One region of the Lysinibacillus sp. FSL K6-4013 genome, then DNA from elsewhere that is predicted to be linked to it. Evidence: riboswitches for the same ligand, from Rfam matches in the RefSeq annotation. Region 1 holds a riboswitch; the other holds the start of a gene.
What was found. A riboswitch is a leader RNA that binds a small molecule or an ion and turns the genes downstream of it on or off. The one in region 1 is predicted to bind thiamine pyrophosphate.
Positions count from the first base shown of each region.

Region 1 (5,585 bases):
TGAAGAATTTATCAAACGCCGTCACATCCTTCACTGCTATCTAGCCGACCCAGCATATGGTGAAGGTGTAGCAAAAGCGATGGGTCTTTCATTAGAAGGTATGGACCTTACAAACCCATATGTAAAACAACCAACAAACGTTTAATATCCACTTAATTATTGATATCCAAATCCAACTTATACTCCATGTGAATCCACTATTCACATGGAGTTTTTTGATAAAGAAAAGGCCTATGTCTATATTTTGAACTGAACCCTATTTTGTAGACAGTTTAATAAAAAGGGATTTAGTTGTTCTTAAGCTGCGATCAGATGACTTCGGTAATTTGCCGGAGTCATCTTTTTTAATGTCCATTGCTTTCTTGTATGGTTGTAATGATTCATATAGTCTACGACAAGTGTATGTAATTCCGCAAAACTTTCTGCCTCCTTGTAATCTACCTCATCCTTAAAATGCCCAAAGAACGATTCCATTGGCGCATTATCGAGGCAGTTCCCACGACGTGACATCGACTGTTTCAGCCCCATTTCTTTCACAAGTTGCTGAAATTCCGGATGTGTATAATGGAAACCTTGATCTGAATGAATGATGGCTTCTGGATGGAGGTTTCCATCTAAATGAATGTTTAATTGTTCAAGCGTCTCATAAACAATGGACATCTTAAGGGTTGTTGATAACACATAGGCAACGATTTCTCGTGTCGCGACATCTTTTACACAGGATAAATAGGCCGTTTGACCACCTCTATATTGTAAGTACGTAATATCGGTTAAGAATACTTTTCCTGGCTCATCTTGGTTGAACTCACGGTTTAAATGATTCGGAATACGGCGGTGTGCCTCTGTTGCTTTTTCTAAGTGGCGATATGGGTTCGCACGGCGAATTTTAGCGTATAAATTGAATTTACGCATCAGACGAAGAATCTTTTTGTGATTTATTGGTTGGTCTAATATATCCACTAACGCCATATAAAATCCACGATAGCCAATCTTTCCTTTCGCTTGATCATAAATCGATTTTAATAGTAAGTAATCTTGATAATCCGATTCTTCACGTAGTGCATCCTTTTGCGTATTTTGAAGCCATTTATAGTAACCACTTGGGCTGACATTCGCTACTTGACATAAATAGCGTGTCATGTTTTTGAGTTGATACATACGAATCGTTTCGTTGATTGCTTGGTATTTTTCTCGAGGTTTTAGAAACGTTTCTTCTTCGCCTGCCTTTCCATTTCGTCGAGCTTTTTTAGGAGCGTTAATTCTGCTTCTAGTAGTCGAATACGTGCTTCGGCTTTCTCTAATTTTTTGTCCGCTGCTAATTTTTCGGCACGAGGGCGACCTGTGCTGCCTTTCCCTCGACGCTCTTCTAGAAATCCTTGTTCACCTTGTGTTTTATAGGTAGCCTTCCAACGCCCCAATGAACTTTGAGCTTTTTTAATTCCGATCATTTCTAAATCAAAACCCGCCTCCTGAAAAATTTGGACAGGACCTTTTCCAGCTAGATTTTCTTGAACAGCCTTTAATTTAAAGTCCGCTGTATATTGAATAGAGCGATCCGAAACAGACGCCACGTTTGGATTCTCTTCAATTTGTCTACGTTGATGGTCATTAAAAATAATTTTACTCATGATGTTCTCCTGTTCTTCAATCGTATGGTCAGTATAACGGGATTTTTCGGTGATGAAAATAGAAAAACCCCGAATAGGTCCACTTTTTTTAAGTGTCCACTATTCGGGGTTCAGTTCATTTTGACATAAGCCTTTTCTTTCATTATTGGTAAATTTGGCTGCCTGCTTTTTTAAACTCCTCAGCCTTTTCCTTCATACCTTGATGGATCGCTTCAGTCGTATTTAAATCCTTATCTTTAGCATAATTACGAATATCCTGTGAAATTCTCATACTACAGAATTTAGGCCCACACATAGAACAAAAGTGTGCTGTTTTTGCTCCCTCCGCTGGGAGTGTCTCATCATGATATTCCACTGCACGCTCGGGATCTAGTGACAAATTGAATTGATCACGCCAACGGAACTCAAAGCGCGCTTTAGACAGTGCATCGTCTCGTTGTTGTGCACCTGGATGGCCTTTTGCTAAATCAGCAGCATGTGCAGCAATTTTATAAGTGATAACGCCCACACGAACGTCCTCACGATTCGGTAAACCAAGATGCTCTTTCGGTGTCACATAACAAAGCATCGCTGTACCAAACCATCCGATCATCGCTGCTCCAATGGCTGAGGTAATGTGGTCATAACCTGGAGCAATATCTGTTGTGAGTGGTCCCAATGTATAGAAGGGCGCTTCCTTACAAACCTCTAATTGTTTGTCCATATTTTCTTTAATCAGATGCATTGGTACATGACCCGGCCCTTCAACCATCACCTGAACATCATGCTTCCAAGCAATTTGCGTTAGCTCACCTAATGTTTCAAGCTCTGCAAATTGTGCCTCATCATTGGCATCTGCAATTGAGCCTGGGCGTAAACCATCACCTAAGGAAAAAGCAACATCATAGGCTTTCATAATTTCACAGATTTCCTCAAAGTGTGTATACAGGAAATTCTCTTGATGATGATATAAACACCACTGTGCCATGATAGAGCCCCCACGAGATACAATGCCTGTTACACGATTTGCTGTAAGTGGTACATAGCGTAAAAGGACGCCTGCATGAATGGTGAAGTAATCCACACCCTGCTCAGCTTGTTCAATGAGGGTATCACGATAAACCTCCCACGTTAAATCCTCTGCTACACCATTTACCTTTTCTAAAGCCTGATAAATTGGCACTGTTCCCACTGGCACCGCAGCATTTCGAATAATCCATTCTCTTGTTGTATGAATATGTTTACCAGTCGATAAATCCATAATATTATCTGCACCCCATCGTGTTGCCCAGGTCATTTTCTCAACTTCTTCCGCAATGGAAGAAGTTACAGCAGAATTCCCAATATTAGCATTGATCTTCACATGGAAATTACGTCCAATAATCATCGGCTCTGCCTCAGGGTGATTAATATTAGAAGGCATTATAGCACGCCCCGCTGCAATTTCTGAACGGACAAATTCAGGTTCCACATTTTCGCGAATCGCTACAAACTCCATTTCAGGCGTTATAATCCCATTTCGTGCATAATGAAGCTGTGTCACATTTTTACCCTTTTTAGCACGTAAAGGCTTTCTTGCTAATCCAGGAAAGATATTTTCATGATTACGTGGGTCATCTGCACGACGAAAGCCATTATCCTCTGGTTTAACGGCGCGTCCCTCATATACTTCTACATCCCCTCGCTCTTGAATCCATGTATTTCGTAAGGCAGGTAAACCTTTCGTAATATCTACTTGGTAGGCTGGATCTGTATAGGGTCCACTCGTATCATATACTCGAATAGGAGGATTTTCTTCATTTCCAAAACTGCCTGTTGTCGGACTTAATGCAATTTCTCGCATAGGTACTAGAATATCTGGGCGTGATCCTTCCACATATACTTTTTTGCTTCCCTCAAAGCTGGACATAATGGTCATATTCTTTTCACTAATTGCTGACATGAGCTACTTCTCTCCCTTAAATTTATTTTGATATAAGGACCGATTCTAGCTCACCCCAACAATCTAAAAAATAAAGGCCGAATCCAAAATAATTATTTGGATCCGGCCACGAATGTAAAGGTCTATTGATTGCATACTCTGCAATAGCTTCTTAACTTTCCCACGCTGGTATGAGCCAGATCAGGTCCAAAGGGTCAAGAAACTTCGTAGCGTTTCCCTCTCAGCCTGACTCATCAGACTCCCCTAGTTAATACTATTTAGTTTGATGCTAGTGTAGCAGATAATACTAAGAGATGGAAGTTATTTTTTATCTTTCTAGGTAAATAATACTTCCGCAAAATATATCACAATGGTTACAGTTATACAGCTTACAATTGTTGAAAATAAAACTGCTTGCGCTGCTGTTGCAGATTCTACATCATATTCTAATGCTAGACTAGAACTATTACGAGATGTTGGAAAGGCACTAGCTATAAACAGTGATTGTGCGACGACTCCATCTAATCCCAATACATAAATAATGGCTAATGCAACTGATGGTCCAATAATTAATCGCGTAAAACAACTGATAAAGACAGTTTTATTAAACATTGATTTCATCTCTAGTTGTGATAATTGCGCACCTAATGTAATTAATGCCACAGCAATAAATCCATCTGCCACATGTTCTACAGGTATTTTGATAAATTGTGGTATACCGATATCAAAATAGTTCATAGCGACACCTATAATCAGCGCATGAATAATGGGCATTTTAAAGAAATCCTTAATGATTGTCATACCCGATTTTGTAGAAGAAATTAAATTGTATAAACCATATGTATACGTAGTCATATTTTGAAAGATTACGAGCATGACCTGAATGGCTACTCCAATAGGTTGCGTGGCAAAAATCATTTGAGCCACCGGAATACCATAATTACCTGAGTTAATAAGCACCACACTATTTTTAAAGACAGCTGCCTCTGTTCTAGCTAAACCGAGCCCTTTCGCCATAAAATGACTGAGTATCATTTGACTACCGATAAAGAGTACAATAAATAATCCGACCTCTCCCAGTACAGATAACTCTACATGCGTTTCATATAAATTTACAAAAACAGCTGCTGGCATAAAGCAATATGTAATAAGCTGAGATAATGCTTTTAAATTAAAGCGAAATTTCTTTTGTAGTATAGCGCCTATTACAAGTAACACTAAAATAGGTACAACAATTTGAAAGAAAATCATTCCGAGATACATCATATCAATGTCCCCCTTCCAGTGTTAATAGTAGTGCCGAATTCCTTCTAGGTCAATTTCTCTGACTTTCACAATCAGAACCACCAGTATAACTGGTGGTTTGCTCTGCGCGTGAAACGCTGGGGTACTGGCCCATGTCTAAAGACATTCTGAATGGTCCGCCAACCGCACTCCGTTTTCACACAAACCGCTAAAGCGGCTTACTTATTTTTTCTTTCTCTTGATTTCTTCTCCTGTGAATGGGTCAATGAATTCTTTCATCGTCATTTGATCTTGCAGGATATCTTCTTGTAATTGATTTTTTATATACTCCTGTATCTTTTTCTTATTTCGGCCGACTGTGTCCACATAGTATCCTCGACACCAGAATTGACGATTACCGTATTTATACTTTAAATTTGCATGTCGGTCGAAAATCATTAGACTACTCTTCCCTTTTAAATAACCCATGAACGCAGATACACTCAATTTCGGTGGAATACTTACCAACATATGAATATGGTCAGGACAGGCTGTTGCCTCTATGATTTCTACATCTTTTCTTTCACATAATTGGCGCAATATTCTTCCAACATCCGCTTTAATTTGACCATAAATAATCTGCCTTCTATACTTTGGCGCAAAGACGATATGATACTTACAATTCCACGTTGTATGTGCTAAACTTTTATTATCCATTTATGGGGGCTCCTTTCGTACGAAGTCGGTTGACTAGACCTGACTTTATTGTACGTTTGGAGTTTTTTTATTGTCCATAGCTAAAAGCTTTCCGGAACCCCCTGCATAGCAGGGGG
Region 1 covers NZ_CP152031.1:248,471-254,055, reverse strand. Annotated here, with positions in the region: gene MHB39_RS01270 (catalase) at 1-145, shown strand, start outside; gene MHB39_RS01265 (IS3 family transposase) at 298-1,260, opposite strand; gene MHB39_RS01260 (hypothetical protein) at 1,200-1,628, opposite strand; gene thiC (phosphomethylpyrimidine synthase ThiC) at 1,771-3,549, opposite strand; TPP riboswitch at 3,690-3,804, opposite strand; gene MHB39_RS01250 (AEC family transporter) at 3,865-4,794, opposite strand; gene tnpA (IS200/IS605 family transposase) at 4,996-5,469, opposite strand.

Region 2 (5,585 bases), 2.2 Mb from region 1:
TATTCCACCACATGCCTTGGATGAAGTACTGGATGCCGTGTTAATGCGCTTAGAAAAGCCTAATGCTACTGTAGATGAATTGATGACGGTGATTAAAGGGCCAGATTTCCCAACTGGTGGAATCATTCAAGGTGTAGATGGTATCAAAAAGGCGTATGAAACAGGTCGAGGTAAAATTATTGTTCGTGCACAAGCAGTTGTCGAACCAATTAAGGGTGGTAAAGAGCAAATTGTTATCACTGAGTTACCATATGATGTAAATAAAGCGAATCTTGTGAAAAAAATTGATGAGCAACGTGTAGATAAAAGACTAGAAGGCATTGCGGAAATTCGAGATGAATCAGACCGTACAGGCTTGCGTGTCGTGATTGAGCTGAAAAAAGATGTACCTGGGCAAGGAATTTTACAGTACTTGTTTAAAACAACGGATTTACAGGTAGCTTATAATTTTAATATGATTGCTATCCATAATCGTCGTCCAACAATGATGACATTGCCATTATTGCTAGATGCGTATATCGCCCATCAAAAAGAAGTGGTAACAAACCGTTCCATTTATGATTTACAAAAGGCAAAGGATCGTTCTCATATTGTAGATGGATTAATTAAAGCTCTTTCCATTTTAGATGAAGTTATTGCGACGATCCGTTCTTCTAATGATAAGAAGGATGCGAAGCTTAATTTACAAGCGAAGTTTGATTTTACAGAGGTACAGGCAGAGGCCATTGTAAGCCTGCAATTATACCGTTTAACGAATACGGATATTACAGAGCTACGTCAGGAACAGGACGAGTTAAATAAGTTAATTGCGAAGCTAGAGGGGATTCTGCAAAGTGAGGCTAAGCTTGTGCGTGTTATTAAACAAGAGTTGCTAGATATTAAGAAACGCTTTACAGAACCTCGCCGCTCGAAGATTGAGCAAGAAATTGAAGAAATTAAAATTACATTGGATGTCCTTGTGCCAAGTGAAGAGGTTGTCGTAACAGTAACGAAGGATGGTTATATTAAACGTACATCCACACGTTCTCATGCCGCTTCAAATGGGCAAGATTTTGCCATGAAGGATTCAGATTATTTATTGTATGAAGCAAACTTAAATACACAGCACCATCTATTGCTGTTCACAAATCGAGGCAATTATATTTATCAGCCTGTTCATGAGCTGCCTGATATACGCTGGAAGGATCTCGGCCAGCATATTTCAAGTATTGTGCCAACAGGGGAAGATGAATCCATTATTGCGGTTTATGGCTTCGAAACCTTTGACCAGCCAAATACGTATGTCTTCACAGCCACAAAAGATGGCCAAATTAAGCGCTCACCACTCGCAGACTATGCGGTAACGCGTTATTCAAAGCCAATTAAAACGATGAATGTCAAGGCTGGTGATGCGATGATCTATGCATCATTTGTAACAGATGATGTGGAGCTGATGCTCACAACGGATACAGCCTATGCGATTCGTTTCCCTATGGAGGAGTTACCAGTTACAGGTGTCAAAACAGGCGGTGTGAAAGGGATCACACTAAAAGATGGAGAAGCCTTAGTTGGAGTCAATGTGTTACAGCCTGATGTTACCCACTATGTAGTAATTGTGACACAGCGTGGGGCCGTAAAGAAAATGAATGTCGCTGAAGTTGAAGTAGCGAGTCGTGCAAAACGTGGACTAAAAGTATTAACAGAGTTAAAAGCAAACCCTCACCGAATTGTGGCAGTTGTTCAAGCAACAGACGAGGAGCAGGTTGTGATTGAAACTGAAAAAGGTGTTCAAGAGATGATTGACGTACAAGCATTGTCTCGTGCGGATCGCCATTCCAATGGTTCATTTAAAGTGGATATTGCAACAGATGGAGCAATTTCTCATGTTGTAACAGCCAAAAAAGAACAGAAACCAAGCTAAAAGCATGCCCAGCCTCTTAGGAGCGCTGGGCTTTAAGCTCTATTCAAAATAGCACCTTGTCATTTAAGTGAAACTATGGGTATAATAATCATCGAAAAGTTCATAGCGAAAGAATGTAGGGGGGCTAGTAATTGCTAGCTGAGATTGTGTCCGATAGACGCTGACCCTTTGAACCTGATTTGGCTCGTACCAGCGTAGGGAACATCTATTCAAAAAAGCAAAGTTTTGAAGATTGATTGCAATACGTCTGGGAGGAATCCTAGGCGTTTTTTTATGTTTTCAAGCAACAGCTTGCCAACATTGTATACGCTTTCTTCTGGTGACAACATTCATTCATGAACACTTTCATATTACAAACTGGGAGGCTTTCGCATGAAAAAATGGTTTTTTATTTTATTGGCAGCACTATTGACATTAGTAGGCTGTAGTGACAAGGATGACAAGCAGGCTGCAGACAAGCTGAAAAAGGTGTCTGTGGTACTGGATTGGACGCCGAATACAAATCATACAGGACTATATGTTGCCAAAAAACTCGGTTATTTTGAGGTACAGGGTTTAGATGTTGATATTATTATGCCTGGTGAGGCGGGCGCAGATCAGCTTGTTGCTTCTGGAAAGGCGGATTTTGGCGTGAGCTATCAGGAAGGCATAACACAGGCACGAGTACAGGATGTGCCGCTGGTCTCCATCGCTGCAATTATACAGCATAATACATCTGGCTTTGCTTCTATTGCTTCAAAGAGCATTACATCGCCAAAGGATTTTGAAGGTAAAACCTATGGTGGTTGGGGCGCGCCATTAGAGCAAGCCGTTTTACAATCACTCATGCAAAAAGAAAAGGCAGATATTAATAAGCTAGATATCGTCAATGCAGGGGATTTAGATTTCTTCACAATGATGGAAAAAGATATAGATTTTGCTTGGATTTATTATGCATGGACTGGGATTGAGGCTGAGCTGCGTGGGGAAAAGATTAATATGCTATATCTTACAGATTATAGTGATCAATTGGATTATTATACGCCAGTTTTAGCTACAAATGAAAAAATGATACAGGACAACCCGGATGTAGTCAAAGCCTTTGTGGCAGCTGCATCGAAGGGCTATGAATACGCAATTGAAAACCCAAGTGAAGCGGCTGATATTTTAATCGAAGCGGCCCCTGATTTAGATAAAGCGTTAGTGCATAAAAGTCAGGAATGGCTGGCTGATAAATATCAGGATGATGCCAAGCAATGGGGAGAGCAAAAGCTTTCTGTGTGGGAAAATTACGCGAAATGGATGTCTAGCAATCAAGTATTAGAGGGCGAATTTGATGCGAAAAAAGCCTTTACTAATGATTTCTTACCTAAAAAGGAGGCCAAATAAGATGGCAAATTCATTAATCAGTGTACAAATCATTCCGAAGACAGAGAAATATGAAGATGTTATACCATATGTCGATGCAGCAATTGCGGTGATCGATGCTTCTGGGGTGAAATATCAGGTACATCCATTGGAAACAACGATGGAGGGTGAGCTTTCAACATTGCTCCAAATCATTGAAAAAATGAATGAGAAAATGATTGAACTTGGTGCCATTAATGTCATTACACAAGTGAAAATTTTATATCAGCCAACGGGTATTACGATGGATACATTAACGGAGAAATATCAGTAATGAAACGTGCATTACAGAAGGGAAGGACGATAATTTTTATCGCCTTCCTCTTGTTCATATGGGAACTAATCGTGCGGTTTGCTGAAGTTCCTCATTGGTTAGTACCCACACCAAGTAGTATTTTGTCAGAAGCCATCCAGTCGTATCAAACCTTTCTACCACATGCATTCGCTACAGTACAATTAGCTCTACTAGGATTAGCCATTGGCATCGCTTGTGGGCTAACGGTGGCAATAGTGTTGCATCGATTTACATTTATTCGAGAACTGTTTTATCCAATTCTTATTATGTCGCAGAATGTTCCTATTCTAGTCTTGGCACCGCTCCTTATTATTTGGTTTGGCTTTGGCTTATTACCGAAGCTTATCATTATCTGTCTTGTGTGCTTTTTCCCGATTGTCATTGCAGCGATGGATGGATTTAGACAAACAGCTCCAGAATTAAAGCATTATTTTGCCATGGTTGGTGCTACAAGGGCACAAACCTTTTGGAAGCTGGAATGGCCTTATGCCTATCCTGCTATTTTTTCAGGCATTAAAATTGCGGCTACATATAGTGTGATGGGGGCTGTGATTGCGGAATGGCTTGGTGCAAAAAAGGGTATTGGTGTTTACATGACCCTAGCCCAGTCCTCCTTCCGTACGGATCGCGTATTTGTGGCAATTTTTGCGATTGTTCTCTTGAGCTTACTATTGTTTAGTGGTATTCGTTTAATTGAAAAATTCATGGTGAAGGGAAGAGGCTATCATGCTCAGCATTCAAAACATCGCTAAATCCTTCGATGCGCTCAAAGTCCTTGATCAACTTTCTTTTGACGTCAAGGATGGAGAGTTTGTGGCCATCGTTGGTCCTTCAGGCAGTGGTAAAAGTACACTTTTTCAATTAATTGGTGGTGTTTCGCCAATTGATCAAGGAGCCATTTTATTAAATGGAGAGGATATCCAACAAAAAAAAGGAACGATTGGCTATATGCCACAGCAGCCATGTCTATTACCCTGGCGTACAATAGTAGAAAATGTCACGCTTGTAGAGGAATTACAACTTAAACCAAATGTTGAACGTGCCAAGGAATGGTTAGAAAAGGTTGGTCTTGCCTCTTTTATCCATGCCTACCCGAACGAACTGTCTGGAGGCATGCAGCAGCGTGTGTCCTTTATTCGAGCAATGGTCAGTGATAAGCCGATTTTATGCTTAGACGAACCATTCTCTGCGTTGGATGAATTTACTCGACTGGAAATGCAAGCATGGCTTTTATCTATCTGGGAGGAGTACCGCAAATCCATTCTATTTGTTACACATAGTATTGAAGAAGCTCTCTTTTTAGCAGATCGCATACTTGTTTTAACCAAACGTCCAGCTACCGTTAAAAAGGAAATCATCGTGCCGTTTGAGAGACCTCGGAAAGAGGAAATTCGACATTCTGCAGCATTCACAGCATTAAAGCAACAATTATTTATGTATTTACAGGAGGAAAAGGGTGATATGTATGTTGATTGATGCGCATATTCATTTGGATCAGTACACCGATGAGGAAATTCCTTCCTTATTAGAAGAAGTGAAAGCTGTAATCGCGGTTAGTATGCAACTTTCCTCTTGTGAAAGAACGTTGCGTTTATCGAATAGCTATCAGCAAGTAAAGGCTGCTTTTGGCTTTCATCCTGAACAGCCTTTACTAAGTCCAAATGATGAGACAGCTTTATTTGATTGGATTCATTCGCATCAGGATGATATGGTTGCTATTGGTGAGGTGGGTCTACCTTATTATTTAAAACAAGAGCAAGCGATTGATGAACGTCCCTATGTGGCTCTATTAGAGCGTTTTGTTGTATTGGCGAAGGAACTGGACAAGCCAATTGTGTTACACGCAGTATATGAGGACGCCCATATTGTGTGTGATTTGCTGGAAAAGCATCAGCTTCACGAAGCCCATTTTCATTGGTTTAAAGGGGATGAAGCTATTGTGAAGCGCATGATAGAGCGAGGTTATTTTATTTCTATTACGCCAGATTGCTTGTACGAAGAGGA
Region 2 covers NZ_CP152031.1:2,486,019-2,491,603, reverse strand. Annotated here, with positions in the region: gene parC (DNA topoisomerase IV subunit A) at 1-1,900, shown strand, start outside; TPP riboswitch at 2,008-2,118, shown strand; gene MHB39_RS12340 (ABC transporter substrate-binding protein) at 2,273-3,268, shown strand; gene MHB39_RS12335 (thiamine-binding protein) at 3,270-3,560, shown strand; gene MHB39_RS12330 (ABC transporter permease) at 3,560-4,333, shown strand; gene MHB39_RS12325 (ABC transporter ATP-binding protein) at 4,308-5,057, shown strand; gene MHB39_RS12320 (TatD family hydrolase) at 5,047-5,585, shown strand, end outside.
Region 2: another riboswitch for thiamine pyrophosphate. It lies ahead of MHB39_RS12340 (ABC transporter substrate-binding protein); the one in region 1 lies ahead of thiC (phosphomethylpyrimidine synthase ThiC).